DNA from 3 places in the Bacillus sp. OTU2372 genome. Region 1 is predicted to be linked to each of the others. Evidence: predicted binding sites of a transcription regulator. Region 1 holds the regulator's gene; each other region holds the start of a gene.

What was found. The regulator LexA, encoded in region 1, represses DNA repair genes until DNA is damaged. The targets are predictions, from matches to a motif close to CGAACATATGTTCG.
Region 2: a site for LexA is predicted at 1,339-1,352, ahead of AAHB15_RS21545 (YolD-like family protein). Genes of this name have one in related genera too.
Region 3: a site for LexA is predicted at 1,428-1,441, ahead of AAHB15_RS19475 (Y-family DNA polymerase). Genes of this name have one in related genera too.

Annotation. Positions count from the first base shown of each region.
Region 1 covers NZ_JASATK010000001.1:719,072-729,943, forward strand. The annotation lists gene miaA (tRNA (adenosine(37)-N6)-dimethylallyltransferase MiaA) at 162-1,118, shown strand; gene hfq (RNA chaperone Hfq) at 1,145-1,375, shown strand; gene spoVK (stage V sporulation protein K) at 1,569-2,516, shown strand; gene AAHB15_RS03480 (trimeric intracellular cation channel family protein) at 2,661-3,299, opposite strand; gene hflX (GTPase HflX) at 3,491-4,756, shown strand; gene AAHB15_RS03490 (methionine gamma-lyase family protein) at 4,771-6,039, shown strand; gene AAHB15_RS03495 (MerR family transcriptional regulator) at 6,184-6,591, shown strand; gene glnA (type I glutamate--ammonia ligase) at 6,627-7,961, shown strand; gene lexA (transcriptional repressor LexA) at 8,253-8,876, opposite strand; gene yneA (cell division suppressor protein YneA) at 9,038-9,358, shown strand; gene AAHB15_RS03515 (YneB family resolvase-like protein) at 9,371-10,018, shown strand; gene AAHB15_RS03520 (DUF896 domain-containing protein) at 10,093-10,323, shown strand; gene tkt (transketolase) at 10,543-10,872, shown strand, end outside.
Region 2 covers NZ_JASATK010000017.1:48,047-58,918, forward strand. The annotation lists gene AAHB15_RS21540 (hypothetical protein) at 439-768, opposite strand; gene AAHB15_RS21545 (YolD-like family protein) at 974-1,312, opposite strand; gene AAHB15_RS21550 (MFS transporter) at 1,693-2,883, opposite strand; gene AAHB15_RS21555 (alkene reductase) at 2,990-4,090, opposite strand; gene AAHB15_RS21560 (ArsR/SmtB family transcription factor) at 4,172-4,375, opposite strand; gene AAHB15_RS21565 (NAD(P)H-dependent oxidoreductase) at 4,549-5,217, opposite strand; partial or broken gene istA (IS21 family transposase) at 5,646-7,110, shown strand; partial or broken gene AAHB15_RS21575 (ATP-binding protein) at 7,107-7,682, shown strand; gene AAHB15_RS21580 (ROK family protein) at 8,158-9,075, opposite strand; gene uidA (beta-glucuronidase) at 9,102-10,872, opposite strand, start outside.
Region 3 covers NZ_JASATK010000014.1:1,643-12,514, forward strand. The annotation lists gene AAHB15_RS19470 (YolD-like family protein) at 1-89, opposite strand, end outside; gene AAHB15_RS19475 (Y-family DNA polymerase) at 108-1,367, opposite strand; gene AAHB15_RS19480 (YqzH family protein) at 1,510-1,701, shown strand; gene AAHB15_RS19485 (DEAD/DEAH box helicase) at 1,744-4,926, opposite strand; gene AAHB15_RS19490 (SDR family NAD(P)-dependent oxidoreductase) at 5,417-6,214, opposite strand; gene AAHB15_RS19495 (MBL fold metallo-hydrolase) at 6,249-7,211, opposite strand; gene proC (pyrroline-5-carboxylate reductase) at 7,423-8,265, shown strand; gene rnz (ribonuclease Z) at 8,322-9,245, opposite strand; gene zwf (glucose-6-phosphate dehydrogenase) at 9,482-10,872, shown strand, end outside.

The DNA of each region.
Region 1 (10,872 bases):
GTTATAAAAATTTCATTTATTTATAAACGCATAAGAAACAAATTTTTTGTATATACTTGTTTGATGTTCTACTGCTTTTCAAAATTGTGTTACCATGAAGGGGTGGAAGCAGAACAAACAGCCTCCATCACTGAAAAAAAGCATAAGGCAGTGAGAAAATAGTGGATTCCAAACAAAAATTATTAGTTATCATTGGTCCTACCGCAGTGGGAAAAACAAATCTTAGCATCGAAATGGCCAAACGATACAACGGTGAGATTATCAGCGGGGATTCCATGCAGATTTATCGTGGAATGGATATTGGGACTGCAAAAATTATGAAAGAAGAAATGGAAGGTATCCCACACCATTTAATTGATATCAAAGAGCCGGAGGAAAATTTTTCAGTTGCAGAATTTCAACTCCTGGTTCGTGCAAAAATAAATGAAATTGCCAAAAGGGGAAAGCTTCCCATCATTGTTGGCGGGACAGGGTTGTATATTCAGTCCGTCATTTATGACTATCAATTTTCCGATGTACCTGGTGACGAAGCTTTTCGGCTTGAGCTAGAGGAACGAGTAAAGCAAATAGGAAATGATGCTTTGTACAAAGAACTTCAAGCCGTTGACCCAGAGAGTGCTGCGCAAATCCATCCGAATAATGTAAGAAGGGTAATCCGTGCACTTGAAATATTCCATTTGACAGGTAAAACGATGCAGGAATATCAGAGGAAACAGCAGCCTGATCTGATGTATGAAACAGCTCTTGTCGGATTAACGATGGACCGGGAAAAGCTTTACGAGCGTATTAATTTAAGAGTGGATATAATGGTTAAGCAAGGGCTGTTAGATGAGGTAAAATCCTTATATAACCAAGGTTTACGTGATTGCCAGTCAATTCAAGCTATCGGTTATAAAGAGATTTATGACTATTTAGATGAAAAGGTGCCCTGGGATGATGCAGTTGAGCAGCTAAAACAAAATTCTAGAAGATATGCAAAAAGGCAATTAACTTGGTTTCGGAACAAAATGGATGTAAAATGGTTTGATATGACATATGTGAACGATTTAGCAAAAAAAATAGCGGAAATTTCACAATATGTTGAAGGAAAGCTTCAAGTAAAATCGAATACATATTAGTAGAGATAAAAGAGGAGGATATACTAATGAAAACAACAATTAATATTCAAGACCAATTTTTGAACCAGTGCCGCAAAGACAACACCCATGTAACGGTGTTCCTTCTAAATGGTTTTCAATTAAGAGGCCAAATTAAGGGCTTTGATAATTTTACCGTATTATTTGAATCAGAAGGTAAACAGCAATTGGTATTTAAGCATGCTATTTCCACTTTTGCACCACAGCGTAATGTCCAGCTTGAATTGGATAACCAATAAATTAGGATCAAAATGGAGCCCGTTATCTTGGGCTCTTTTTTTATTTTCTATAAATAAAAGAAATCTTCTTTAATGAATTCCAAGGATTGTGAATACACATAGAGGGAAGGATTATGCCTAACCTAAAACACTTCTGAGTAGCTTTAATCTTGCTACCTTATGTATACTGTCTGCAGATTGAGAGGTGATAGCTTTGGACCAACCATATCGTACGAAAAGTAACGGCCAAATAAGGGTGGTACTCAACTCGCATGAAAGAACAACGATAAGAAAAGAAGTACCCGATTTTCAAGTTGTTCCAAAGGTCATTCCCCCAGAGCATACTGCACTAAAAGAAATTGAAGAAGAGCTTGGGGCATTGGTTGGCATGGAAGAAATGAAGCGTATGATTAAAGAAATTTACGCTTGGATTTATGTTAACAAGAAGCGTGAGGAAATGGGGCTGAAGGCGAGAAAACAAGCCCTCCATATGATGTTTAAAGGGAATCCAGGAACAGGGAAAACCACTGTTGCTAGGTTAATTGGCAAGCTGTTTCAAAAGATGAATGTCCTCTCCAAAGGTCATTTAATTGAGGCGGAACGGGCGGATCTCGTTGGCGAGTATATTGGTCATACCGCTCAAAAAACGAGAGATTTAGTAAAGAAGGCTCAAGGAGGAATCCTATTTATCGATGAAGCCTATTCCTTAGGTCGTGGCGGGGAAAAGGATTTTGGCAAGGAAGCTATCGATACGCTCGTCAAACATATGGAGGATAAGCAGCATGAGTTTATTTTAATTCTTGCTGGGTATTCAAGGGAGATGGATCATTTTTTAACCCTAAATCCCGGACTTCATTCTCGTTTTCCCTTGGTCATTGATTTTCCGGATTATAATATCGAGCAGCTGATGGATATTGCAGGAAGGATGTTAAAAGAAAGAGAGTATACGTTTAGCCATGAAGCTGAAAAAAAATTAAGAGACCATTTGATTTGGGTAAAGGCTGTCTTAAATCCTAACACTTTTTCAAACGGCAGATACGTCCGCAACGTCATTGAAAAATCAGTCCGGGCACAGGCAATGAGGCTGTTAATGCTGAATAGTTATGACAAACATGAATTAATGACACTCAGGAGCAATGATTTAATATTTGAAGAGGATTAAATATTAAAGCGGAGGCGCCTTGTACAGGGGCGACAGGCATAAGTCGAGCTGGCGAGAAGGCTGCTCTTTAGCCTTCTTGACGGATTGGCTAGACCTAAGAGCCCCTAGGCGCTGCAGCTGGACGTAGAAAAATCGGCGGGGTCATCACCCGCCGATTTGTTTATGATTTTCGATTTTTTGGGAAACTCCAAGACTTCGAGAAGGCAGCTTCCAATCAAAGGTATAAGACAGTACACGTAAGCCAGTCACTAAAACAAATAGGGTATATAATTGCCAAGATTCTGTTGTAATCTCAAGACCAATCATAAAACCCGCCAGAATTGCCCAAACAGCATAAATTTCCGCTCTTAACACAATCGGTTTTCTACCGGCAAGCAGGTCGCGGATAATCCCCCCGCCAATCCCTGTTAATACGGCTGCAACAATGACAGCACTGAGGGGATGGTTCATTTTTTCGGCATACATGGCACCCTGAATCGCAAAGGCAGACAAGCCAATCGCGTCAAACAGATTTCCCCACTTTTGCCAATGTCTTAAAAGGTTGTTAGGGAATATAAACACAGCGGTAATTGACAACAAGGCAATTTGAAAAAATAAACCCTGTTCCCATAAGGCCGAGACTGGTACGCCGATGAGCAAGTTTCGGATCGCTCCGCCGCCAAACGCTGTAACGATTCCTAAAATATAAACCCCTAAAATATCATATTCCTCTTCCATTGCCACAATCGCACCGCTGACTGCAAAGGCAATGGTACCAATCATACTTAATACTTCCCATGTCATGTTGATTTCCCCTTTGTGTCACTTAAACACAATGATAATAGTAAAAAACAGTTCAATAACAAACAATAAAATTTTATCACGATGCAAGAAAATTACAACTACTTTTTAATTTCCAAAAGAGTATGGGGAAAATTAGAGATTACAAAGTTTTTTTGTTATGATGTGAATGAAGTACAGTTACGGAAGGAAGGATGCCTGTGGAACAAAAGGAAACGAAGGAAAAGGTCATTCTTGTTGGCTGTCAAACAAATGGTGATGAGGATCAGCGTTTTGACTATTCGATGGAAGAGTTAGGAGCATTAACCGAAACCGCCCAAGGGGAAGTCCTTGCTTCCTTGGTCCAAAAACGAGACCGCGTCCATCCTGCAACCTATATAGGTAAAGGCAAAGTGGAAGAGCTAAAAAGCCTCGTTGAGGAACTTGAAGCAGACATTGTCATCTTTAATGACGAACTTTCTCCAAGTCAAAAAAGAAATCTGGGCTCAGAAATCGATGTTCGAATTATTGATCGAACTCAACTCATTTTGGATATATTTGCCCAAAGAGCGCGCTCAAAAGAAGGAAAGCTGCAGGTTGAGCTGGCACAGCTGCAATACATACTTCCCCGTTTGGCTGGACAAGGAACAGCACTTTCAAGACTTGGTGCTGGGATTGGAACAAGAGGACCAGGGGAAACAAAACTAGAATCAGATCGAAGACATATCCGGCGCAGAATTGATGATATTAAGAGTCAGCTTTCCGTTATTGTTCAGCACCGTGACAGATACCGTGAACGAAGAAAGAAAAATAAAACCTTTCAAGTCGCCATTGTCGGTTATACAAATGCAGGTAAGTCGACCCTTTTTAATCGATTATCAGAGGCGGAGTCTTATGAGGAGAATCAATTGTTTGCCACACTTGATCCTATGACGCGCAAATTGATTTTACCAAGTGGTTTCTTAGCCTTAATTACCGATACGGTTGGATTTATTCAAGACCTGCCAACAACTCTGATAGCTGCATTTCGCTCTACGCTTGAGGAGGTAAAGGAAGCAGACCTGCTCCTCCATGTGGTCGATATGTCAAATCCGGACTATTACCAACATGAAAAAACGGTGAAAAAGTTGCTTGATGACCTAGAAGTAAAAGATATTCCGCAAATAACCGTGTATAATAAAAGAGATATTCAACATCCTGATTTTGTTCCAACAGCAGATACAACCACGATCTTCATTAGTGCATTTGATGAAAATGATCGCCATGCATTGAAGAGGAAAATGGAAAAAATCGTGATGGACATGATGGAGTCTTACGAAGTCCGAATTCCTTCGACTGAAGGTAAGCTGCTTTCACAATTGAAAAATGAGACCATCTTAAGAGAACTTGTTTTTGATGAGGAAGATCAATTATATCGGTGTAAAGGCTTTTCTCTTGCTGATCATCAAATCACCGGACAATTACAGAAATTCACAGTATAGATAGGAGTTACAACATGTTTCAACAGCTGCAAAATGGGGAAAAGCTTCATCCGCTGGTGCGAAAAGTAGAACAGCAAATTGCTGAGGTACATAAAGAATTTGACGAAATGATCGAAAACAACCAATTTCGCGTATTGAAAAGCTTTCAAAAACACCGTGTCAGTGATTCACACTTTATTCCATCGACCGGGTATGGCTATGATGATATTGGCAGAGATACATTGGAATTAGTGTATGCAGATGTCTTTGGCGGAGAAGCGGGGCTTGTCCGTCCACAGATCATCTCGGGTACACATGCCATTTCGATTGCCTTATTTGGTGTACTCAGACCAGGGGATGAACTGCTTTATATAACGGGTAAACCTTATGATACGCTAGAGGAAATTGTCGGGATTCGCGGCAATGGGGTTGGTTCGCTTAAGGAATTTCGAATTTCATACGATAGTGTTGCCTTAACAGATGAAGGGGCAATCAATTGGGATGAGGTTGCTGAAAAAATAAAACCAAATACAAAAATGATTGGGATCCAGCGCTCCAAAGGGTATGCAACTAGACCATCATTCACTGTAGCGGAAATCGGTCAAATGATTTCTTTTGTAAAAGAAATAAAGCCTGATCTTGTTGTATTTGTTGATAATTGCTACGGCGAATTCGTGGAAGAACAAGAACCTTGCCATGTTGGAGCAGATTTGATGGCGGGCTCTTTAATTAAAAATCCTGGCGGTGGACTTGCGAAAACAGGCGGTTACATCGTTGGGAAAAAACAATGGGTCGAGGCTTGCTCTTACAGAATGACCTCCCCGGGGATCGGGGCAGAGGCAGGTGCTTCCCTCTATAGTCTTCAAGAAATGTATCAAGGTTTCTTTCTCGCTCCACATGTTGTCGGTCAGGCATTAAAGGGAGCAGTCTATACCGCCGCTATGCTAGAACAATTGGGCATGAATTCTTCACCTAAATGGAACGCCAAAAGGACGGACCTCATTCAGTCTGTACAATTCGATGATCGAGATAAAATGGTTTCTTTCTGTCAGGCAATCCAATTTGCATCGCCTATTAATTCCTATGTCACGCCGCATCCAAGTTATATGCCTGGATATGAAGATGATGTTATAATGGCAGCAGGAACGTTTATTCAAGGTGCTAGTATCGAATTAACCGCAGACGGCCCGCTTCGACCACCATATGTCGCATATGTCCAGGGAGGTTTAACCTATGCTCACGTAAAAATGGCCATTTGTTTAGCAATTGACCATTTAATTGAAAAAGGATTAATTCGCCTTTAGTAGGACAAAGTAAATAATAGTAAAATACATATTGTTTATAAATTCTTTTAAAAATCGTGTAAGAAAATCTAACACAACATTGACATCTTTTCTTACACGAAATATAATAGCAATATGATTTACTATTAAGGGAGGAAAAATTTGGTGAGTGGAAAAGAAATTCGTCGTTCCATGCCATTGTTTCCTATCGGGACGGTCATGCAGTTAACCGAGTTAACTGCAAGGCAAATCCGCTATTATGAAGAACACCAATTGATTTCTCCAGCAAGAACCGAGGGAAACAGACGTCTATTCAGCCTAAATGATATTGATAGACTATTAGAAATCAAAGACTTAATTGACCAAGGTGTGAACATGGCTGGAATCAAGCAATTGTTCATGGTCAAGGAGCAACAGGAATCATCTAATATAATAGAGAAACAAACTGAAAAATCAAAACAGGATCTAACAGACGAACAACTAAGAAAGCTTCTTCGCAATGAATTAATGCATTCAGGCAGAAACAATCGATTTACATTACGCCAAGGCGATATGTCTCGATTTTTCCATTAAAGTTAAACATTCTTTTTATAATAGGGGGAATTAAAATGGCAAAGTATTCAAGAGAAGACATCCAACGGATGGCGAAAGAGGAGAATGTAAAATTTATTCGTCTTCAATTCACCGACATTCTTGGAACAATTAAAAATGTTGAAATTCCTATTAGCCAGTTGGAAAAAGCATTAGATAACAAAATGATGTTTGACGGTTCTTCAATTGAAGGATTTGTGCGTATCGAGGAATCTGATATGTTGCTATATCCAGACCTTAGCACATGGGTAATTTTCCCTTGGACTGCTGAAAAAGGAAAAGTAGCTCGTTTAATCTGTGATATCTATACTCCAGAAGGCAAGCCTTTTGAAGGTGACCCACGTAATAACTTAAGAAGAGTGTTAAAGGAAATGGAAGAGCTAGGATTCACTAACTTCAACCTTGGACCTGAGCCAGAATTCTTCTTATTTAAATTAGACCAAAAAGGTGAACCAACTTTAGAACTTAACGACCAAGGCGGTTATTTTGACTTAGCGCCAACAGACTTAGGTGAAAACTGCCGTCGTGATATCGTTCTTGAGCTAGAAGAAATGGGCTTTGAAATCGAAGCTTCTCATCACGAAGTAGCACCAGGACAACACGAAATCGACTTTAAATATGCGGATGCATTAACTGCATGTGACCAAATCCAGACTTTCAAGCTTGTTGTAAAAACAATTGCTCGTAAACACGGATTACACGCAACATTCATGCCAAAACCTTTATTCGGTGTAAATGGATCTGGTATGCACATGAACCTTTCATTATTCAAAAATGGCGAAAATGCATTCTATGAGCCAACTGGTAACCTAGAAATGAGTGATACAGCTCGTCAATTCATTGCTGGTATTCTAAAGCATGCTCCTGCCTTTACAGCGGTAACGAACCCAACTGTAAACTCTTATAAGCGTTTAGTGCCTGGCTATGAAGCACCTTGTTATGTAGCTTGGTCTGCTAGAAACCGTTCACCACTAATTCGTATTCCTGCATCTCGTGGCTTAAGCACACGTGTAGAAGTACGTAGTGTTGACCCAGCAGCAAATCCATATCTTGCAATGGCTGTTCTATTAAAAGCTGGTTTAGACGGTATTAAAAATAAATTAACTCCTCCAGCTCCAGTAGATCGTAACATCTATGTTATGAGCAAAGAAGAAAGAATCGAAGAAGGTATCATCGATCTTCCGGCAACTCTTGCACAAGCATTAGATCAATTAAGCCAAGATGAAGTAATTGTTGCTGGTTTAGGCGAGCACATCTTCGAACACTTCGTTGAAGCAAAAGAAATTGAGTGGGATATGTTCCGTACTGTTGTTCACCAATGGGAACGCGATCAATACCTGAGCACTTATTAAGAGATAAAAGAAGCCTTGGCGCTCTATGCGTCAAGGCTTTTTGGTGTATTGTGGTAGAGTAGGGTGGCCGGGAGTATGAAGGACAAAATGCGGTTGAGCAAGAGGGAAAGTGTCCTTCATCGGGAGCATGAACGACAATGAGTTTTTGAGCAAAAAAGAAAGTGTCCTTCAGCGGGTGTGTGAAGGACAAAACGCAGTCGTATAAGAAAAAATATCCTTCATCGGAAAAGTGTAGAATAATATCCGGATAAGTCTGACCCAAAAAAAGAGAGCTGGATCAGCTCTCTCAAATTAATGGATATGACGATAAACTCCAATAACTTTCCCTAAAATCGATACATTTCGTAAAATGATAGGATCCATTGCAGAGTTTTCCGGCTGCAGGCGGATGTAGTCTTTTTCCTTAAAGAATCTCTTACAAGTTGCTTCGTCATCCTCCGTCATTGCAACAACAATATCCCCATTGTTCGCAGTCTGCTGCTGCTTCACAATCACGTAGTCTCCGTCAAGTATTCCCGCCTCTATCATACTTTCACCCATGATTTCTAGCATAAACACCTGCTCGTCTGAGGGAGCCAAGCTTTCAGGAAGTGGGAAATATTCTTCGACATTCTCAATTGCTGTGATTGGCAATCCTGCTGTTACCTTCCCGACCACTGGAACGTTGACAACTTTATTTCTAGGAATCTGTGCGGCTTCATCCGCATCTAGTATTTCAATAGCTCTTGGTTTGGTAGGGTCTCTTCTAATTAGACCTTTACTCTCTAAGCGTGCTAGGTGACCGTGAACAGTAGAACTGGATGCAAGTCCAACCGCTTCGCCAATTTCCCTGACGGAAGGAGGATATCCCTTACTTCTAACTTCTTCCTTTATAAACTCCAGGATATCCTGCTGCCGCTTTGATATTTTTACCATGATAAAATGCACCTCGCCTGGTTAATGTTGTCTTTATTATAGCATGTCGTACCATACTATACAAACATAAGTTCGAGAAAATGGTTGACAACAAACAAATGTTCGGATTATAATGAAAACAAATCAAAAGGGAACATATATTCTTATAAGAGGTGCGAATCATGAAAAAATTATGGAAACAATACTCGTATGCTATTACTCTTATTATTTTAAGCTGCACTTTAGCTTTGGTATTATCATTTAAACATCACTCTGATGATCAATATTTAAAAGTAACCATTTCTGAAGGAGATACACTTTGGAAGATTTCTGATCAATTTGAAGGTCAGCATTCGCTATCAAACAAAGAGTTCGTAGGCTGGGTAAAAAAGCATAATGAAAATATTAAGGATCAAATCTATCCTGGTGAAGAAATTGTAATTCCTGTAAGCAAAAAGAATTCCGCCAATACAACAGAACTTGCGAGTGCGCCGAAGGAATAGAAAGGATAACTAATGAAAGCTATAATCTACTGCCGTGTCAGTACCAACAAACATACACAAGAAACATCCTTAATACGCCAGGAAGATGAATTAATCCAACTTGCGAACCAGTGTGGATTTGAAATCGACTCCATTATAAAAGAACAAGCTAGTGGTTATGATTTTGAAAGAGATGGAATACTAGAGGTATTAGAGAGGATAAAAGATCCGCAAGTTCAGGCCCTGTTAATTCAGGATGAAACACGGCTTGGAAGAGGTAATGCTAAAATTGCCCTTCTGCATTGTATAATAAAAGAAGGGATTCAACTTTACAGTATTTCACATAATGGTGAATTACAACTTTCAGAATCGGATTCCATGGTTTTAAAAATAGTCAGTATGGTAGAAGAGTATCAGCGTAAACTTCATAATGTAAAAATAAAAAGAGGCATGAAGCGTGCTGTTGAGCAAGGCTATAAACCAGAAAAAAACTTAAAGAACCTTGGACAATCCTCTGGCAGGGAAAAAATTGAAGTACCAATTGAACAGATTATCCGATTACGGGAAAATGAGCTGACATTTGCTGAAATTGCCGCCACACTAAGAGGCTTTGGGTATAACATTTCAAAAGCAACTGTTCATAGAAGATATCAAGAATATATAGAATCACAGAATCAGTAGCTCTTTATCTTGTCATGAAGGCTTTTTTTTAGTAAAATCAAGTGTCTTCATTTGATGAGAAAGGATGGGTGGGTATGCTTTCAAAAGAAAAAATGGCTCGCATTAATGAACTGGCAAGAAAGGCAAAATCGTCAGGATTAACAGAGTTAGAAGCAAAAGAGCAATCCAAATTAAGAAGTGAATACTTGGCTACTTTCCGAGCAAATATGCTCGATACATTAACGAATACAAAGTTTATTGATCCAGAAGGTAATGATGTCACACCTGAAAAATTAAAAGCTAGAAAGAATCGCCCTCTTCATTAACTATATATTAAGTTTAAAACCTTCGGTATTTTCTCACCTCGCCTAATAAAGGCGGGGTATTTTCATTTACTATTACATACATTATTATTCTTGTTAAAGTCAAAATAAAAATAAAGTGAAATTTTCAATCTTATTTTTGTTTATAAGTTGAATTAATAGACAATGCAAGATAATATAAAGGATGTATTTATTATCCGTGATCAAGAAAGGATGTAATTCATGTTTAATACTATTGATGATTTATCCGTAACATCGATTCGTACGCTTTCTATTGATGCTATTGAGAAAGCAAATTCTGGGCATCCAGGTATGCCAATGGGTGCTGCCCCAATGACATATACATTATGGACAAGATTCATGAACCAAAACCCTAAGAATCCTCATTGGTTCAACCGTGATCGTTTCGTCTTATCTGCAGGCCATGGTTCTGCATTGTTATATAGCATGCTCCACTTATCCGGCTATAATTTAAGCATGGAGGACATTAAACAATTCCGTCAGTGGGGTAGTAAGACACCTGGACACCCTGAGTACCGCCACACAGAAGGT
Region 2 (10,872 bases), on a different contig from region 1:
AAGGTGTACCTTTTGGAACATACGAAAGTTATCCATCTAAATACGTAAAACAAGGAAAAGTACAATTGTTTATAGTGACATACCTTTTTAAACACATCAATTAACAAATAACCTTAAAGGCTATTTGGGCATGCTTGAGCCCGCATGTTGCTTAATCAAAAAAGTGTTCCGTACCCCTAAAAGGTTTCTTTTTTAATTAAAGTCGTTATATAAGTAAATTAGAACAATTTCATTAATCAGGATTCTAAGCGTGTTAAACACAAAAAAAAGACCTCTTCCTTTCGAAAGAGATCTCCGTTCCCATTAACCATTAATAACTTCAGTACATGACCTTTTTTATACATAAGAAACCCAGCTAAATTTGCCGAACGTGTAAAGGGCAGCTCACCAGCAAGATGAACGAAAAAACCACGATTTTCCCCTGGATTTTTTACTTTGTTATCTTACTTTTTTGAATTTATTTTCATCCAGTAGTTCGATATTTAAAATTTTTAGTGAGAGTAATTCTATTCTGAATGCTCCTATATGCTCGTACATGTAGTCTATAACTCTTTTTAATTCATCTGGATCTAAACCTAATTTATTAAGGGGTGAACCTAAACATTTATTATGGACCATTTTTATTAGATCCTCAATTTTACCTTCTTCATCATACTTGTACTGTTTCTGTAAGGATTCGAAAAGCTTTTGATTTACGAGTTCATAATACTTTTCATTCCCACCTGTAACTGTCGAAATACCTTTTTGTAATATCGTTTTTTTTGTCATAAGTTTATCCCCTAATCAGTCGTTATCCTTTGCTAAACCATCTGAAAATGACTTTTTTCCAAAGTAATTATTAATAATAAATGGGGTTTTTTTCAATCGTACTAAAGATGCATTCCTAATTTTTGTGAGTAATATATCAAGCCATAAGTAAACGCCCCGGCAACCAACTAAACTCCCTCTTCAGCTAAACCCCAGTTTGCCAAATTTAGTCCATGACTGATACTTCTATAACATCCTCGAAATCAATCTGCCGAAATTCACCTTCCAGCAGTTCAATTCTTAGTTGATGCGATATGGGATCTACGTAATGAATGCGACCGGTTAGTTCGGATGTAAAGCCGTTAGACCATATCATTATCTTTACCGACAGGTTAAACTCCATTCCATAACAAATACGTAGGTCGAACTCCTCCTTCTCGTATTCATCAATGATTGGCTTTATAATTCGGTTCTGGTCGATCCAAAGATCCCTGTGTGCCTTAATTATCTCCGGCATCCCAAACGCAAACTGCCATTTCTTTTTACCTCGATCTCGTATTGCCATAAAGCTCACCTCGTTATCATTATAAACGAACAAATGTTTCGTTTGGAAGTAAAAATAAAAAGGACCTTTAGGTCCTAAGTTAATTATTCAAGTAATGCACCCGTTGGTTGAACAAGAGTTCTTTAAATTAAATAAGGAATACTATCCTATAATAAAACACTTAAATTCATGGGGTATTTTAGGATTAGAAACAAATAATTTTTTTCTAAAATAATCAAAGTCATTATAGTATATTTCGTATCTATTAATATAAAATGGACCGCTTATTTTTTTATAACTTGTCTAAAAGACTATTAACCCTATATAAAAAGGCTAAACGATTGACTAGCAAAATTGTGTAAACAAAATGCAAAGATAACGATTTAAGACTCCCAATTTAATCAAGCTCGCTCTTGTGCCGTAAAATCTTGATTGACTACCTTTTTATTATTTAAGAAACGTGAAAATCCAAATGTTGTAATACTTGCAAACACAACACTTAACGCACTGAACCATGTAATTGAAGATAATGATATTTGCCCCACAATTACTCCACCTAAACCTGCACCAAAAGCAAAACCTAATTGCATCATGGATTGGTTTAGACCTAGCAACACATCTGAGGATTCAGGTGATATCGTTGCTAAATTATATTGCTGAGTTGCACCTGATGACCAGGCTGCAAATGACCAGACTGTCAATATAATAAATACTGCAATATTTGAATGTGATATGAATGAAAGCACGACTAAAGATGTTACGTTTACAAGCAACCCTCTTTTTAATGTGAAAATTACGCCTTTTTTATCTGCACTTAAGCCACCTAGTTTAGAACCAAATAAGCTTGCAACTCCAAGAACAAGAAAAGTAATGCTTAAAAGATGATCACTCATACCTACAGTATTTACAAGGAATGGAGATAAATAAGTAAAAATAATCGCGTACCCTGTCATTAAAAAGAAGGTGATTGATAATGCTAAAGCAATTTTTGGTTTTTTGAACATAGCAATTTGTCTCGTTAAAGGGATTGAAGCATCACCATTCATTTTTGGTATTGTATTTATAACAATAAAAATGACAAATAAAACTAATAATGCGATACCGATAAATACAAATTTCCAGCCATACGTAGATGTAATAAAACGTCCAATAGGAACGCCAATGATTAATGATGCGGTAAATCCCATGACAACTGTTGCAATTGAACTTGCCTTTTTATTAGCAGGGGCAATCTTTGCTGCGATACTTAAAACTGTAACGACTGCTACACCTGTACTTAAAGCCATAATAATGCGAGCAATCATAAATAATCCATACCCTGGTACAATCACTGAAAGTAAATTTCCTACAATAAAAACAAATAACGTATAGATCAGTAATTTACGTCTTTCCATTTTAGACGTTAATACCATTAATATAGGTGTACCGATTGCATAGGCTAATGAAAAGACTGTAATTAATTGACCAGCCGCTCCAATTGACACTCCTAGAGCATCTGCCATTTTATCCAAAATACCTGAGATGATGTATTGTGAAGTACCAACTAAAAAACTTATCAATGCTAAAATATAAATCTTTGCTGTATTTGACATGTGAAATTTTCTCCTCAATATCACTATTAATTTCTATATTTCTATAAAAACTGAAATAATATACAAAATGAAAGAATCTATATAAGCTTCATTCTATTCTAGTGCTTTAAATTAATGTACTAAGATGCTTCTTACTATCGTATTCTTCCAATTCTTTACCATTTTTTAAACGATGAATAAAATCAGGATTAGAAATTAATGGACGTCCGAAAGCAGCGACATCAATTATTCCTTCTTCAATCGCCTGATTCGCCATTTCTGGATTTAATGTACCTACCCCAATAATGACACCGTCCCAGTATTTTCGGACTAATTGATGCATCGTTTTTCCATTTGCAAGCACTCGATCAAATTGCATAATAGATGGGTGAACCATTGTTGCACCCGCTTCCTTAAATGCCTCAACAAATGTACGAATAGCCATTTCTGGATCTTCCCACATGTAATTTGGTATATCTGTTTTATGAGCAGAGAATCGGATCATTGTTCGTTCTGTACCGATTGCGTCGATAACTGCTTTAATTACTTCCTTCATGAACGTTAATCTTTGAGCAAGGTCACCACCATATTCGTCTGTACGATGATTTGTTATATCTGAATTAAATTGGTCAATTAAGTATCCGTGGGCACCGTTAATTTCCACACCGTCAAAACCTGCTGCTATTGCATTTTTCGCAGCTTGCGCAAATTGATTGATTACTTCATTAATATCTTCAATTGTCATTTCTTCAGGAACATCATATGGCTTACGGAAACGAGAGACAAGGCCTTCAGCGGGAATAGCTGATGGTGCTTGAGGAGGCAGATTTCCAGCAAGATCGTTATGAGATAAACGACCAACATGCCATATTTGAGCGATTATTGTTCCTCCCTCTTTATGCACAGCATCAGTAACTTTTTTCCATCCCTTTATTTGTTCATCTGAATAAATGCCTGGAATTCCAGGATAGCCTTTTCCACGAGGACTAATGATCGTTCCTTCTGAAATGATTAAACCAACTCCATCGGCAGCACGTTTTCGGTAATATTCAACAATATCCTCTCCTACTACCCCCGTTTGATCGTCTGCAAAGGTTCTTGTTAATGGTGCCATTGCGATACGAGAGCGTAAATTCCAAGCTCCGATTTTTATCGGTTCAAACAATTTACTTTCTAAACCATTTTTTAAATTTCCCCAAGAATTTGTTTCTTTGCTAATTTTACCCATACATTTTTCCTCCGTTCATTTCTTTTATTCGTTATTTCTATAAATACTGAAATTTAAATTAAAATTATTCCGCTTTGAAATTTAAAACAAAGCCGGAGCGTATTGTGCAAGGACTTCTCGTTGTAAACTGTAATATCTGAAGGTTCCCTCTCTACGAACTGCTAATAATCCGCATTCGAGTAATGGTTTTAAATGATGCGTCAATGTTGAATTGGCTGGGACTTTTAATTGATTTGCCATTTCCAGGCAAGCTAACTCTGATTGTTGAGCAAGTAATTTTACGATTTGTAAACGAGTCGATTCACCTAGTGCCTTATAGCTTTTACTGCAATATCATCATTCACCGCTAAAATCCTCCTTTCAGCAATTCTTATTTTAGTATTTATAGAAATATTGTAATTAATCAGAGATGCTCTGTCATAGGATGGTTAGTCAACCATCCTATTTACCTTACCTATTTACCTTACCCATTGAACCACTTGGTCGAGGCTTCTTCTTGTTTTTTCACGTTTTGGCTCATGAATTCTATAGCCGAATGCCACCATAACGGAGACATCAAACTTGCCATCTTCAAGCAATCCTTCATTTTTCAAAATGTCATGCACCTGATTGTAGTTGAAACCTTCAATTGGGCAGGAATCAATTCCGATTTGAGCTGCAGCTGTCATCATATTACCGAGGGGGATATACGTTTGTTTACTTGCCCAGTCAAATAAGTAACGCTCGTTTTCCAATAGATGGAAATCCTCTTGGAACGTTTTCAGTCCATGAATCATTTGTTCTAAAACGTCTTCCGGCATTTGTTGGACATTTTTATAAATGTCTAAAATATAGTCAGAGTCGTAGCGCACATCTGTACGAGCAAGAAGGATGACGAAATGGCTTGCTGATGGCAGCTGTCTTTGTGCACCCCAAGAAACGGCTTTTAATTTTTGTTTCAATTCCTCATTTTCGACCACTAAAAATTTCCACGGCTCAGACCCGATTGAACTTGGAGATAAGCGGCCAGTTTCTAAAATGAATTCAAAATCTTCATCGGAAATCCGTTTTGTCGGATCGAATTCTTTTGTAGCATAACGAAATTGATATGCCTTTAGAATTTCTTGTTTTTTATCTATGTTGTTCATCTATATACACACCTTTCGAAAAATGAATTGCATCATAATAGTAGCTTTACTTTTATTGCTCTAGAATTATTTTATACACTTAGAGTGCAACAATTTTATACTATTCCATTCCCCCTCAATAAACTCTTTAGGTAATTTAAGAATGATCATTCTTATTTGGATAAGGAACTGTTAGCTCTAACTTGTACTGAGTATATCAATTTAAGAACGTTCAGTAAAGAATTTTTAACCGAAAGTTAAAACCATTATTTTCCTAACCACTCAGAACTCTTTAGTATATTGTTTATGGCATCATAAAAATGTAGGTTATGGCATTTAATTTGTACAGTGCCGTAGGCACTGCACAAATTAAAAAAACCACTTGTCAACATTCCAAAATACACATACACTTCCTGTTGGGACAAAGCAGTGCAGGAGGTATTAAGGAGATGTTGGCAGTGGCCGAGATTAATTATATCAGACATGAAGCAAACAGCAAAGGTGATAGTTATTCAGAGATCGGAAAAAGATTAAATAGAGATTATAGAACAGTTAAAAAGTATGCCGAACAGGAAGATTTTAGTCCAGAAGGTAAACCAAAACAATATAGACCATCTCCAGTAATGGATTCAGTAAAACACATTGTGGATGAATGGTTAATGGAGGATTTTAAACAGAAAAAGAAGTTTCGTAGAACAGCAAAAAGAATATGGGAACAATTAAAGGAAGAGTTCAGTTTTAAAGGTTCTGATCGGACGGTACGAAACTATGTAACACAACGTAAAAAAGAATTGTTAAATGAATCGGATAAAGCAGCTTTACCATTAGAAAACAAACCAGGCTCAGCACAAGTAGATTTTGGAGAAGCGCCATTTAAATATCAAGGGGAACAAATTACTTTACCTTATTTAGTTATGTCTTACCCTAATAGCAATGCCTTTTATTTTCAGGTATTCCCTTCTCAAAACAAAGAGTGCTTTCTAGAAGGTATGAAGCGTATTTTTCATCACGGCTGCCGTAAGGAAAGTATTGCCAAATGGGGAACGGCAGTTAACGGAGGAGTTCCAGAACTTCGTTCTTCATTACGGATTTGAGTGTGAATTCTGTAATCCAAATAGCGGTAATGAGAAGGGCCACGTAGAAGCGATGGTGAAATAAGTCAGAAATAACTACTTGCTTCCAGGTCTACACGTCTTGGATTTAGATGAACTAAATCAGACTTTATGGGAGAAAGCTGAGAAAGATCGTGAACGAAAACACTATGAAAAGGAAGAATTAATCTCAGACTTATTTAAAGAGGATCTGAATACATTTTTGGTATTACCAAGTAAGGAATACCAATGTGTAAGATACGAGACGGTGAAGGCAGATAAGTATGGATACATAAAGGTGGAGAAGAACTTTTACTCTACTTCACCAAGGTATGCATTAAATAAGGTCTTAATAAGAATCTCATTCAATACCATAGAAATCTTAACGGAGGAACACGAATTAGTAGTAAGCCATCCAAGATTATATGGACAATATAGGAAGTCAATAAAATGGCAGCCATACTTAAATTTGATGGCCAAACGCCCTATGGCACTTAAATATACGAGTTTTTATGAACAGCCCCCAGATGAATGGCAGTATTATTTGAATGCATGTACGGCTTCTGAGAAGTCAGAGGCTTTGAGATTCCTAGCAAAGGTATTGAAAGACCATGATTTTAGTAGAATCACAGAAGCTTTAACCATCGCCTCAGAGCATGGTCATCCTTCAGTCGAATCAATTAATCAGGTATTTTACCATCTTATTAACGGCCGAGGGATACGTTCTGACATAAGCCCTAAACAATCATTGCCGAGAATGCCGGAAGCAGCAAGAGGTTTAGAACAATATGACCAGCTTCTGAAAGGAGCTGAGTTAAATTGAATACGCAAATCCAAGAGTATGCCAAACGCTTGAAGTTAAGCTGGGTAAGAGAACATTATGATGAGATAAAAGCAGAATCACATGAGGAATATCTACTTCAGCTTTTCGAAAGGGAAATCCAGCAACGTGAAGAAAGAAAGATAAATTCAATGCTTACTCAAGCTTGTTTACCTAAAGTCAGTGAAAACCCTTTTGATTGGAAAGATTTCGTTCTCACTAAAGGATTGAATAAAGAATACTTACTGAACGCCACCCTTATGGAACAGCAAGAGAATCTGATTTTTTATGGTGGAGTTGGTACCGGAAAGACATTTTTAGCAACGCTCATTGGGCTAAATGCCATACATAAGTATGGCAAGCCTATTAAATTTTATACCGTGGCATCATTAGTCAATCAATTATTAGAAGCCAATGAAAAAGGCAATCTGAATAAGCTATTTAAAAAGATTGAAAAGCTTGACCTTCTAATTCTGGACGAATTAGGCTATATTCCTTTGCATAAACAAGGGGCAGAATTACTTTTTCAAGTTATTTCAATGTGTTATGAAAAGAAAAGCATCACATGCATGACATAGATTACCAATACTAATTTGAATCCCCTCCCATTTATCCCATCCTTTTTTGCGTAATAGAAAAAGCCCATCCATGGTAGGAATGAGCCTCAATGTAATTGAAAACCATGGGAATAATTTGATCATTTTAGATGCCAGGCACCTTGCTGTTTCTGAAGGGTTACTGGCATCTTTTTTCCTATGATTAGTCAACCACAAGACCTAGTTACAAATTAGATAAAATCAGAGATTAATATTCAGCCGTCATAAAATATACAATGATTTTTTTTATAAATGGGAAATTATGAATTCCGCATTACCCTATAGCTTAATTCCCAAAATTCAAAGGAAGAAGGAAGTAATACGGTCCCCTATTTTAATAGGATAAAAGGTTTTATTCTTTTCAAGTAATCCTTCCCCTACTCTGACTATAGCAAAAGATGCTTCACAGTCTGTCTATTAGGTAGTCTATACAGACTATTTCTTTCTTGTATATTTAATTCAAACTGCATAAAGAAAATGAGTATTCTTTACTGACAAAGAAATGATAGAGTGCCCCATAAAGGTTGGCATCATTATGAAACTTACAAGCAACAACAATAGGATTTGCAGTATGCATCGGGTTGGCCTTTTTGATTTCATCTATAGTCCATTGAATTCTTTCAATTAAAATGGGCTGAACACTAATTCCTCCACCAATTGCAAAAATTTCCGGATCTAAAATGTAGCTAAGGTTTAATATTTGCGCTGCTAAGTAAAGGCAATATTTATTAAAGATGGCGTTCGCTTCGTCATCGTTGTCCACTATATATTTAAATACCTGTTTTCCATCTGTTGTATCTTCAAGTTTCTTTATCTCTGCAATCTTTCGTACCATTTCAACAGCAGAACAAACCAAACCAAAATATTCGACTTCTTTTGTTTGTGGATTAATTAAATTATTGATATAACTTACCTCTCCAGCAGAAAGATGGACTCCTCGATGAAGTTTTCCATCAATTATGATTCCTCCTCCTACTCCACTTCCAAGTACGAGCACCACCGAATTCTTAGCATCCTTTACACTTCCAAGCCACAATTCCGCTAAAGCCGCACACTTTGCATCATTTTCTATAAACACATCGATATCGTATTTCTTTTCAATTTTATTTTTTAGATTGACTTCATGTAAAAATGGGAATGAACCGCCATTATAAATCATCCCTGTATCTACATCAATGGTACCTGGACAACTGATCGCAATCCCCTTTATATCATTTAATAAATGCTCATCAATAATCGAAAAAATCACACTTTCAAAATCAGTTAAATTTGTTCTTGGAATTGGCTGCTTACCTTTGCTTACAATATTCGCAGCTGCATCCATTAGGGCATACTTAACAAAAGTGCCCCCTATATCAATGACTAAATACATAATAATCACCTTTCTACCAAAATCTTTTAGAATGATCCCTTATAGTTGAAATCTGGAATCGCTGTCCAGCGTTTGCGGAGTTCATGGGCGACATACTTTGGTTTACGTTCACGGGTAAAGATCCCTTTTTTATTTCCCTGAACACGGATAATCCCTTGACTGGTCGCAAAATCTGCGAAGTTCCACACTTGCTCGCCAACAAATTGGTTATATTCATCAAACACTTCATGATTGGCCCGATAGAACTCTACTTGATATTCTTCCGTAAACATAACTGGCTCTACATCGTGCAATCCTGCAACCGTATCGGCACCGTATTCAGTCATCATAAACGGTTTGTTCGGGCATCGTTTAAGCCAGCCATTAAATTCTGCACGAAGTTTTTCTTTTGCTGAAGCGAAATTACCGCCATCAACATACCAGCCGTAATATCGATTAAAGGTAAGGATATCAAGAAGTTCCGCAACTTGGTCTTTTTCTGGTGAAGATTCAATTTGAGTGACAAGAGTAACAGGTCGTTTATGCGGGTCAAGTTCTTTTGCCAGTTCTACTAGCGGCTTAAAGTATTCATATGCTCCCTCTTCCTCTGAAGCAGGTTCATTTGCTATATTCCACATAACGACTGACGGATGGTTTTTATCACGTTCAATTAATTCCTTAATAACCTGTTGATGATGCTCGAATGTTTTGAGCTCCTTCCAAGTATTTCGAAGATTCCCTCCGTTATACATGACCATCATATTCAAGTGCAAACCGACGGCTGGTACTTCATCAATGACGACAAATCCTTCACGGTCAGCAAGACGCATGATTTCTTCGGAATACGGGTAATGGGCCGTACGGAACGAGTTAGCCCCGATCCATTTCATTAGGTTGAAGTCCAGTAGATTTGCGGCTTCATCAAAACCTCTTCCATGGATGGGTGTATCTTCATGTTTACCAAAGCCTTTAAAATAAAATGGTTTATTATTAATCAGGAACTTCCCTTCTTTTATCTCTACCGTTCTGACACCAAATGGGTGTTCATACACATCAACGGTTTTCCTACCCATTTCCAACTCTACACGGAGAGTGTACAAGTAGGCATTTAATGGCTCCCACAGCCTAACATTGGGAATGCTGATTTCCCCTTTAGCTCCTTTTGCCTCACCCACGACATCACCAGATTCATTTATCACCTTCACTTTTACTTGTGTGGAACCAGTCATATCAACACAATAATGAACCAGTCCATCTATTTCCGTTACAATGGTTACATCCTTTACATAAGTTGTTGGTGTGGTATAAATTTTAACGGGCCGGTGTAAACCAGCATAGTTAAAAAAGTCAAAGTTTGGCTGGTTGCGGATTACTTTGCCCATGCCGGGAATCTCCTTTTCCATTACAAAGCCAACCGGCAAGGTAGTCTCATCAACAATATTATTGACAGCAACCGTTAATCGATTTTTCCCTTTTTGTAAAAAATGATTGATTTCCGCCTCAAAAGGTAAGAAACCACCTTTATGCTCGACTACAAGTTCCCCATTAACATATACTTTTGCAAAATGAGTGGCAGAACCAAATCGCAAAACCACCCGTTCAGCGGTAAGTATATTCGGAATGGTCATTTCTCGCTCATACCAAACCCAGCCAACATGGTCACGTATATTTGCATGGACCCCAATATCATTAAACGATGAGGGAACAGCCATGCTTCTTGTATCGGACAATTTGGCATTATGCCAATTTTCTTGAAACCCTACTCCTGGATCAAGTTTAAAATTCCAAATCCCATTTAAATCTATGATACTACGTGTT
Region 3 (10,872 bases), on a different contig from region 1:
CGATCTTCTTTTACCCAATCCCTAAGTAATTTGACGTGTTCAGGAAGCATCATGGACGTCCATTTGATTTTTCCACGGTCACGAATCATAGGTATTTCCTTCTTTCATTACATTTTATGTCCCCCAACCAATGTCGCTCGATGTTTAGCGGTTCCGGCAGCCGTATAGGAAACAGCCCGGAGCAAAGAACCTGACCCAAAACGCCTGCGGATTGAATCAACCACATACCCAAGCTCCCGCCGCTTAGACGCCCCCATGTCAAACAAATCAAGCTGCAGTTCCCGGTCGTCGACAATATTTCCAATCGCGATTGAAATTTGCCTTACCGTTTTTCCACTATAATGTTCGTTAAATAATTCGAGGCAGACACGGTAAAGCTCCATTGTTACATTTGTTGGCTGTCCGATCGTTCGGGAACGATGAAAGCCGCCGCCAAATTCATCTTGACTATAGCCCACTCCTAGACTAATCGTTCTTCCCGCTTTTCGATGGGTACGTGCTCTTCTGGCGACCTCTTCACATATTTCTAACATGACGGCCTTAATCTCTTCTTCCTGTTTATAATCTCTTAACAAAATTTGACTCTTTCCAAAGCTGATTTGCCCTTCGATAATGGGTGCTCCTAAATCAGATAGGTCTACTCCCCAAGCATGATAATAAAGCTGGTTTCCCATAATCCCGAATTTCTTTTCCAGCTTTTTTAAATCATAACGGGCTAATTGGCCAACGGTGAAAATGCCCATGCTATTTAAAGTTTTTTCAACACGTCTGCCGATTCCCCACATTTCTCGAAGTGGTGACACGTTCCAAAGTTTTGTCTGAACATCCTCATATGTCCATTCCGCCACCCCTTTTTTCTTAGCATCAAGGTCAAGGCAAAGCTTTGCTAATAACATATTAGGTCCAATTCCAATGGCAGATGGCAGCTGGAATTCCCGCTCAATATCCTTTTTTATTTTTTTGGCAATGGTACAGGCATCGCCCCACAAATGAGCGGCACCATCCACTCTAATAAAGCTTTCATCAACACTATAGACGTGGATGGCTTCTTTTGGAACATAGCGGTTAAATACACGGGTAATTTCAGTTGAAATCCGTAAATAAGTGGCCATTTTTGGCTCGACAATTTTAATCTTGGGGTCATCTGGTATTTCAAACAGACGTGAACCCGTCTTAATGCCAAATTCCTTTTTTAAGCGAGGCGAAGCCGCAAGCACGATACTCCCTTGCCGCTTTTTCTCACCCACAACGGCTAAATAACAATTCAAAGGGTCAAGACCTTCCATAACAGCGGAACAGCTTGCATAAAAACTCTTCATGTCCACACATAAAATTTTATTTTTCGGCATTGCGCTGTAATCAATCATGACTTTTCCCTCACAATTTAAATATCGAACGTTTGTTCTTTAGTCTATTCATATTTTAAGCGAATATGCGTTCGTATTCAATGGAAATTTTTTGAGCGGTTTCCAATAGCGAAAAGCGTTATAATGAGGTGAGGTGTCGTTGATGGAGAAAAAATTAGTCGTCAAAATGATAAAAAATTGTTTTAAGCAATATTACGAAACGGATTCCAGCCCGATTAGCGAACAGGATATGGAGCTGTTAACAAAACGGATCCTTCAATTGAAAGAGGGAGAGCCCAAAGCGGATTTATATGAGGTTGTAAATGATGTGGTTTATGAATTTTTAACTAATTAAAATGAAGCCTCTTTAAAAAAGGGGCTTCAAATCATTTGTATATTAAGAAAGGATCTCACGGATATCCTCCTCGGTTAAAAGAGAAGTGTCCTTTTCGTCAGAAGAATGAATAATTTCTTCAATCAGGTGCCGCTTTTTATCCTGGAGTTCACTGATTTTTTCCTCGATTGTCCCACGAGTAACAAGTTTAATCACTTGGACAACATTTTTTTGACCAATGCGATGGGCCCGGTCGGCTGCTTGGTCCTCAACGGCAGGATTCCACCAAATATCATACAGGATGACGGTATCAGCTCCTGTCAAATTAAGGCCTGTCCCGCCGGCTTTCAATGAAATCAAGAAAAAGTCCCGTTCACCTTGGTTAAAGCGGCGGCAGATTTCTACTCTATCTTGAGAGGGAGTTTGACCATCCAGATAGAAAAAAGGCAGTCCCATCATGCTCAAATTTCGTCCGATTAATCCAAGCATTTTAGTAAACTGTGAAAAAATCAGGACCCTGCGCCCGGACATCCTGGACTCTTCCACAATTCTGAGCAGCATATCCAATTTTGCAGAGCTCCCTTTATAACCGTCAACAAACAGGCCTGGATGGCAGCAAATCTGCCGCAAACGGGTTAAACCAGCGAGAATTTTTATCCGATTTTTCCTAATCGTCTCCTTATCAAGATGCTTCAACGTATCCTCCCTTAATTTCGCCAAATAAGCTGCATATAGCTTCTTTTGGTCTGGAAGAAGCTCTGCCATTTCTAGGGATTCGAGCTTTTCAGGAAGCTCAGAAGCTACATCCTCTTTCATCCTCCGCAGCAAAAAGGGGCGCACTCTACGAGCGATCTTCTTCTTGGAAAGATGGCTAAATTCTCTTAATCCCTTAAATAATTCAGGAAAGACAACATGAAAAATAGACCACAATTCTTCTGGTGCATTCTCAACCGGTGTGCCGGTGAGAGCGAAGCGATAGTCAGACCTAAGTCTTTTTGCACTCCTTGCCGTTTGCGTGATCGGGTTTTTAAAGGCCTGTGCCTCATCAAAAAAGATGGTATGAAAGGATTGTTTCTCATACCATTGAATATCCCGCCGCAGCAGTGGATAGGAGGTGATGACTACATCCATTTCCATGGCCTCACCCTGAATCCTGTACCTTTCCCGCTGATTTCCGTCAACAACAATGGCTTGCAGTTCCGGAGCAAATTTCATTATTTCATTTAACCAGTTATAGGATAAAGAGGACGGACAAACGATTAGAACCGGCTGTTTTCGATTCCGAATAGAGATAAGCTCCGATAAAATAAACGTAATACTCTGCAGTGTTTTCCCAAGTCCCATATCATCCGCAAGAATTCCGCCAAAACCATAATGGGCAAGGGTCTTCATCCATCGATAACCGTGTTTTTGATAGTCACGCAGAATAGACTCCAAACTAACCGGCACCTCAAAGCTTAGATTGTTGGGATTTCTTAATGTCTCAAGAAACTGTTGAAAAGATTCCTCCAGCCTTAGCACCTTACTGTCATCCACCGAATCAAACAGCGAGAGTCCCTGCATAATGGAAACCTCAAAGATGTTTTCAATCTCATCCCTCTGGACAGGAAGTTCTTTTAAGAAACGCTGAATTTCTTCAAACTCTCTTGTCTCTAACGAGAGAAGACTGCCGCGCGGCAGACGGTAATATTTACGCTTTTCTTCTAATGCCATTAATACCTCTTTGATTTGCTGCTGAGAAATGCCATCGAGCTCGAATTTAAATTCCAGCCAATTTGTTCGTTCTTTTTTCAAGCTTACCCTGAGAGCTGGGGGGGCGGATCCTCTAAAGATTCGATTTCTTACTGCAGTCGTCGCATAAATTTGTACCTGCTTTTGCAGCTTTGGGACAACATGGTAAAGAAATTCATATTCTAATTCTTCATTGTGTAAAAAATAACCGCTGTCCGTTTTAACAAAGGAGCTTTCCTCCATTACTTCTAAAATTTGCTCTTCCTTTTCTTTATCCCTGATAATCCGAACGCCTGCAAAGACAGTGTTATCTTCCAAAGGATTAATCACGAGATTTTCATAATGAAACTCCAGCCCGGCCAGCAGACGATTTTTTACCCGATCTAAGTATAGTTTCGCTGTCAACGGCGTTTTCATAAACTTTCTAGCAAGGGCAGTTGATAACTGGACATGACCTAATCTTCTCAGACCTGGAACAACCTTTTCGAAAAAGGGCGCTATTTGCTCTTGGTGAATAAAAATTTGGTTCGTTCCTGAGATATCCAGCATCTTTTTAATCTCTTCCAAATGCTGACAATCCTCAGCATTTAAGTTAATTATTTTACCAGCAGACAATACGGAACCATAGGCATTTAAAACAACCATACGCGATAGCCCTTTTACCTTTAACCAATAGCCAGTGGTTTCAGCCTCCAAAAATTCAAACTGTAAGGGCGGCAATTCTTCTGTTATTTGTAAAGGATTAAAAGTAAACCCGTCATGTTCTAACTTTACGAGGGGCGCCCTCGTTAACAAATTTTGCAGCTGCTTCCAAGAAGACGGTGGAATCGGCAGCAGTTCTGCGTTGTTAAAAACGGAAGAATCTGCCCCATCATGGATTAGCTGAATGAGATGCTGAATAACCGAATCTGCCTCTGATTGAAAACAATGCAGGCTCGGATCATACAAAAACACGCTAGAAAGCTTGCATGACTGACCTGATTGGACTCCTTCAAGGAAACTCCTGATATGCTGTACTTTAGTCCGTTCAATAAACAGCTCAACTCCAAGTGAAGGATATCCCATATTATCGATGATAGGTTTAATAATAAACTCCAAATCAAGAACTGCTCTATTTTCAAAATGAAGCTGATGACCGCTCGGTCGTCTTTGTTTGCTTTGAAAAATATTCAGCATACCTTCAGCCAATTCCCCTTGGTTCACCTCAGCAGATCTAACCGGGCTGGTTCCTTTTATTTGAAAATCATGAATGGCTAACAAAACGGCGGCAATATGCTGACAATCCTTTTGAAAAGATGCGAGCTTAGGGCAACTGCATCTAGAAAGAAAATGCTCATCGTTTTCCTTTTCAATCACCACGTAAAAATTCTCTGTTCCGGAGACGGTTGCTTTATACCGCTCAGGTCCATATTGTTCAAACAATACTTTATTAGAGCGAAAAAATGCCTCCCCTCTTTTAAAGGAGACAGCCCCGCACAATTCTTTAATCATTTTTTGATTTATTTTAATACTCAAATCCCTGACTCCTTCCCGAAGACAGTTCAATCTATCTAAGAATTAATTCATTATACCATTTCTAAAAAAGAGAAATAAGAAAAGCGCAAGCGCCTTGGTCAGCCCCGATATAGGGCGACTTGTCGACTGGCCGGCGAAAGCAGGTCAAAGACTAGTCGCCCTTAATGCGTACAGAAAGCGATAGCTTTCTGTAGCCAAGCATAAGACGAGCCGGCCAAAAGGTTGCTTTTTAACCTTTTGGACGGATTGACCTAAATGTGGAGGCGACTGCCCTGGGACTCTAGGCTAAGACGGCCCCTGTAAGAAGGCTCTTTTTGCCTTCTTTAGGGGATGGCTTAGACTTGCGTCCCAAGGAGCCGCAACTGGATATGCTTATGACCTCGAGGGGCTAGGCGCTGGAGCTAGACAATTCTCAAAGTCAAAACTTTTATACTTTCTTATATCATGAAAAAGCTGCCTTCTTTTTCAAAAAGCAGCTTAATACAACTCTCTATTTAGAATTAAGCACTCGTTTTCCAATTCGCTCAAACAGCCGTGGGAATAGAACATAAACAACGCTTCCCATGTTCATCCAACGCGGTAGATTGATTTCCCTTGTTTTAGTCAGCATGCTATCAACTACTTTTTGAGCCACATAGCCAGGCTCCAGCATGAACTTCTGTACATTTTTCACGTAAGTGCCTTGTTTATCAGCAATATTAAAAAAGTTAGTCGCTATCGGTCCCGGATTTACCGATGTCACATGAACATTATAATCATCAAGCTCCATTCTTAGGGCATTTGTATAGCCGAGAACAGCATGCTTTGTAGCCGAATAAACACTCGACTTTGGCGTCGCCAGCTTTCCTGCCTGAGAGGCAATATTAATAATATGGCCAAAGCGGCGTTCCCTCATCTTCGGCAAGACCATGCTGGTACATGCCATTAAGCCAATGACATTAACATTAAACATCCCTTTCATTTCGTCCATCGTGGCTTCATGGGCTTCACGAAACACCCCAAATCCCGCATTATTAACGAGAATATCAATGTTACCTATTTGTTCAAAGATTTGTTCAAAGACCTCTTTAATTTGATCTGTATCTGATACATCAAGCTTGAACACATCCACTCGTATGTGATGGTGTTCCTCTAAGTTTACTTGAAGCTGCTCGAGTTTATCCACACTCCGTGCCAACAGAACAAGATTAGCGCCACTCTCAGCACAAAGCTTGGCAATTTCTGCGCCAATTCCGCCGGAAGCACCTGTAATGACAATATTTTTACCTTTCAATTGTTCCCTCACCATTTTAACACCTCATCAGAGTTACAGCCCTAACTACCTATACCCTTGCTTGATAGAAAACAGGCTTACTAGTACTACTAATAATTTCCTCGATAGATGATAAATAGTCAAGCTGGGCCACACTTTCCGATATCGTTAACATCAATTCACGCTGATAGACCGTTGGAAAAAGACGTTTACAGATTTCAAAGACTGTGAGCGGTTCTTCCTTTAGCCAGCTATACACTGTCATTGCACGTTCATGCTGCCGGGTGAGTCTCTTGTCAATTAGCTCGGCTAATTGAGTGACCTCCTCCCCATGACCTGTATAAACACATTGAATTGGGTAGGATAACAGTTTTTTCATAGAATCATTATGCTGGAGCTGCGGTTTCGGCCTTTCTGTTTCACCAGGCAGAGGGGGCTCTAGTAAGGGATTAGGTGAAATATGAGCTAAAATCAAATCACCAGCAATCAGGATTCCATCCTTTTCTCGAAAGAGCGCAATTTGACTTTGGGCATGGCCTGGTGTTTCTAAAATCCGCCATTCACTAAGTCCGATAGGATTCATTCCCTCGACTAAATGGCCTGTCAACGAGCGGTTACACGAATATTTAAAAGTATTACGCAGCTTAGATAGAAAAGGCAAAAATTCATCAGGTAAACCAAACTCTCTGTATGTTGCTTTAAAAAATTCTTCTTGTAATTGAAAAAAATCTTCGGTTGGATGGATCCATCGTTCATTTAGGGGGTGTCCGAATACCTCCAATGAATCAGAAAAAAATTCAAGCATCCCAACATGATCAGGATGATGATGGGTAAGAACAACTTGCTCAATATCCCTGGGGCTTAAATCTAATTCAGCAAGCTGCTCTTTAAAGGAATTCCAGCACTCATCTGTTTTTACTCCGGCATCCACAAGTGTTAAGCGCTCACCCTTTATCAAATAGACATTAACATCTCCCACTGGAAACGGCGTTGGCAATGTGATCTTCGCAATTCCATCTTTCCATTCTGTCATATAAATAAACTCCTTATTTTGGTTAAAAAATATATTTTAAAATAATGAACATTATGTGTCATTTAGTTTATTAATTAAATTTTAGCCATTTTTTTACTTAATGTCACTTTTAAAGAACCTTTATTGGAAAAAATGAAAAATTCTTATAATTAACCTTGACAAACAGGCTGTCTTCAAGCATAATCACTTCATTTCAATAGGAGGAGTAACAATGAAAAAGATTGCGATTATAGGTGCTGGATCCATGGCGGAAGCCCTCATCTCAGGCATCATTGAGAATGAACTAATTGATAAGAAACACATTTGGGTGACAAATCATGGCAATAAAAATAGATTGCAGCTCCTTGAGGAACGATATGGCATCTCTAGTACGTATGAGTTGAACACTCTTTTTGAAGGCGCAGATATCGTTATGCTTGCGATGAAGCCAAAGGATGCTGATAGCGCGGTTGACAAGATTCGCGAATATTTAACAGAGGACATGCTTATTGTTTCGGTTTTAGCAGGTGTATCAATGAGTACAATTGAAACACTAGCAAGAAAACCACTTTCAATAGCCCGGTCGATGCCTAACACATCGGCAGCAGTTGGAAAATCAGCTACTGCTATTGCCGTAAATGAACGGGTAACGAATGAGCAGTTAGAAACCATTAAGAGTCTTTTTGAAACGGTTGGTTTAGCAAAATTGGTTGAGGAAGAGCAGCTCGATGCTGTGACAGGATTGTCTGGAAGTGGTCCGGCCTATATTTATTATCTTATCGAAGCAATGGAAAATAGCGCAGATGAGATTGGCCTCGATAAGCAAATAGCCCAAGAACTAATCGTTCAAACTCTTATCGGTGCTGCTGAAATGGTGAAGAATTCCTCTAAATCACCTGAACAGCTGAGGCGCGAAGTGACAAGCCCTGGCGGAACAACTGAAGCGGGCATCCATGTTCTAGAGGAATACGGGGTACAGCAAGCATTTATTTCTTGTATAAAGGCTGCTACAGAGCAATCAAAAAAAATGGGAAAAGCATTAAGCTCGGAACTAAATGTAGGAAAATCCCTATAGAAAGGGGATTTTTTTAATATGAAAAGCACTAACCGAATTTTCGGTAGTGCTTTTTATTACTTAGACGGGATATTAAATTCTTTAAAATCCTCGGCAATGTCGGTCTCCGGAAAAACCTCTCGTGCTTCGCCAACAAGTTCGAGCCATGCCTGCCGGTCATACCTGGAGCTTATATGGGTGAGACACAATCGTTTGCAGTCAGCTTGAATAGCAATCTCTGCTGCCTGTCTTGTTGTCGAATGAAAATAGTCAAATGCAAGCTGCTCCTCCCCTTTTGCAAAGGTAGCTTCGTGTACTAAGAAATCAGCATCCTGAGCCAGCCACCGCGAATTTTCACAATAACGGGTGTCACCAAGGATGGTGACGATACGCCCCTTTTGGGAAGGTCCAAGAAACTTGTCCGGTTCAATGACCCTGCCGTCTTCGAGTGTGACCGTTTCACCATTTTTTATTTTTCTAAATATAGGTCCTGGCTGTACCCCCGCTTCCTTCAATTTGTCTGCAAGCAGTGTACCAGGTCTGTCCCTCTCAACAATCCGATAGCCGTAGGAAGGAATTCCGTGGTCTAACCGCCGTGCTTCCACTGTGAATTGCTCATCCTCGAAAATAATACCTTCGGAAATTTCAATTACAGATAATGGGTATTTCAAATACGTTTGACTTAAAGAAAGACTAATCTGAATATATTCTTTAATGCCTTTTGGTCCATAAACGGTAACTTCCGTTTCTCCACCTTGGAATGAGCGGCTAGATAATAACCCCGGAAGCCCATAGATATGATCGCCGTGAAGGTGGGTAATAAATATTTTTTCAATCCGCCGTGGTTTAATGGAGGTATGTAATATTTGGTGCTGTGTTGCTTCGCCAACATCAAATAGCCAGACCGCCCCCCGCTCTTCAAGTAATTTGAGGGCTATGGACGTAACATTTCGTAGTTTTGCCGGCATCCCAGCGCCTGTTCCTAAGAAAAATAAATCCAAATAAAAAGCTCCTCTCTTCTCCATTTTTCGTTATGAATAACTATATCACAAACTCTTTTTTTATGCTTACTTAGGACTAACTTCATTATCCGAAACAAAATATTTTGTTACATGCAATTCAATATATTTGCGAAACCTAAAAAAAACAGATAAATTATATAAAAGCAAAAAAATACATAACTAGGCTATGAGAAAAGAGGTTACAAAACGTGGAACAAAACATGACATCATTAATAATGATATTTGGAGCAACTGGAGATTTGGCCAAACGAAAATTATTCCCTTCACTTTACCGATTGTTTTCACGGAATAAGCTAGACAAATTTGCCGTGATTGGTGTTGCTAGAAGATCACTGTCCAATGACGAATTTCAGCAATCCGTTAGGGAATCGGTGATTTCGGCATTAGGGAACAAAGAGAACTTGGATGAGTTTGCTTCCCATTTTTACTACCAATCACATGATGTTGCAGACTCAAATTCATACGTATCATTAAAAAAGTTTGCAGATCAAATTGATGAGACTTATGACCTTGAGGGGAATCGAATCTTTTACTTGGCGATGGCTCCGGAATTCTTTGGTCCAATTGCCTTGCATTTAAAATCAGATGGGCTGACAGATGTAAAAGGTTATAAGCGCCTTGTGATCGAAAAACCATTTGGGCATGACTTAGAATCAGCCAAAACGTTAAATAAACAAATCAGAAGCGCCTTTTCCGAAAAAGAGGTCTACCGAATTGACCATTATTTAGGAAAAGAAATGGTACGGAACATAGAGGTAATTCGTTTTGCCAACGCTATTTTCGAACCGCTTTGGAATAACCGATATATTTCGAATATTCAAATTACGTCAAGTGAGACACTTGGGGTCGAAGAGCGCGGACGTTATTATGAAACAAGTGGTGCTCTTCGGGATATGCTGCAAAATCATATGATGCAAATGGTGGCATTGCTTGCAATGGAACCGCCAATCAGTCTTACCACCGACGAAGTAAGGTCTGAAAAGGTTAGAGTGTTTAGATCCCTAAGAACCGTCGAGGGTGAAGAAGTAAAGCAATATTTTGTCCGCGGCCAGTATGGTGAAGGAACCATTGATGATGTTAAAGTTCCTAAATACCGTGATGAAACAATGGTTGATAAAGAATCCAATACCGAAACCTTTGTAGCTGGAAAGATTATGATTGATAACTTCCGTTGGGCGGGTGTACCATTTTATATCCGTACGGGTAAAAGGATGGCTGCTAAATCAACGAAAATTGTTGTACAATTTAAAGACATCCCGATGAATTTATATTATCAACCTGAAAAAATGTTGAATCCGAATCTCCTAGTTATCCACATTCAGCCGGAAGAAGGTATCACGCTGCATCTAAATGCTAAAAAAGCGGGTGGACATCTTGATGCCCAAGAAGTAAAATTAAGCTTTGCCAATACGGGCATTCATGCGATGAATACTCCGGAAGGATATGAGAAACTCTTATACGATTGTATGAGAGGGGATGCCACCAATTTCACACATTGGGATGAAGTAGCATACTCTTGGGCTTTTGTAGATAAGATTTCAGCTGATTGGGAAAAAACGAAAGCAGAATTTCCTAATTATGAATCCGGAACGATGGGTCCTAAGGC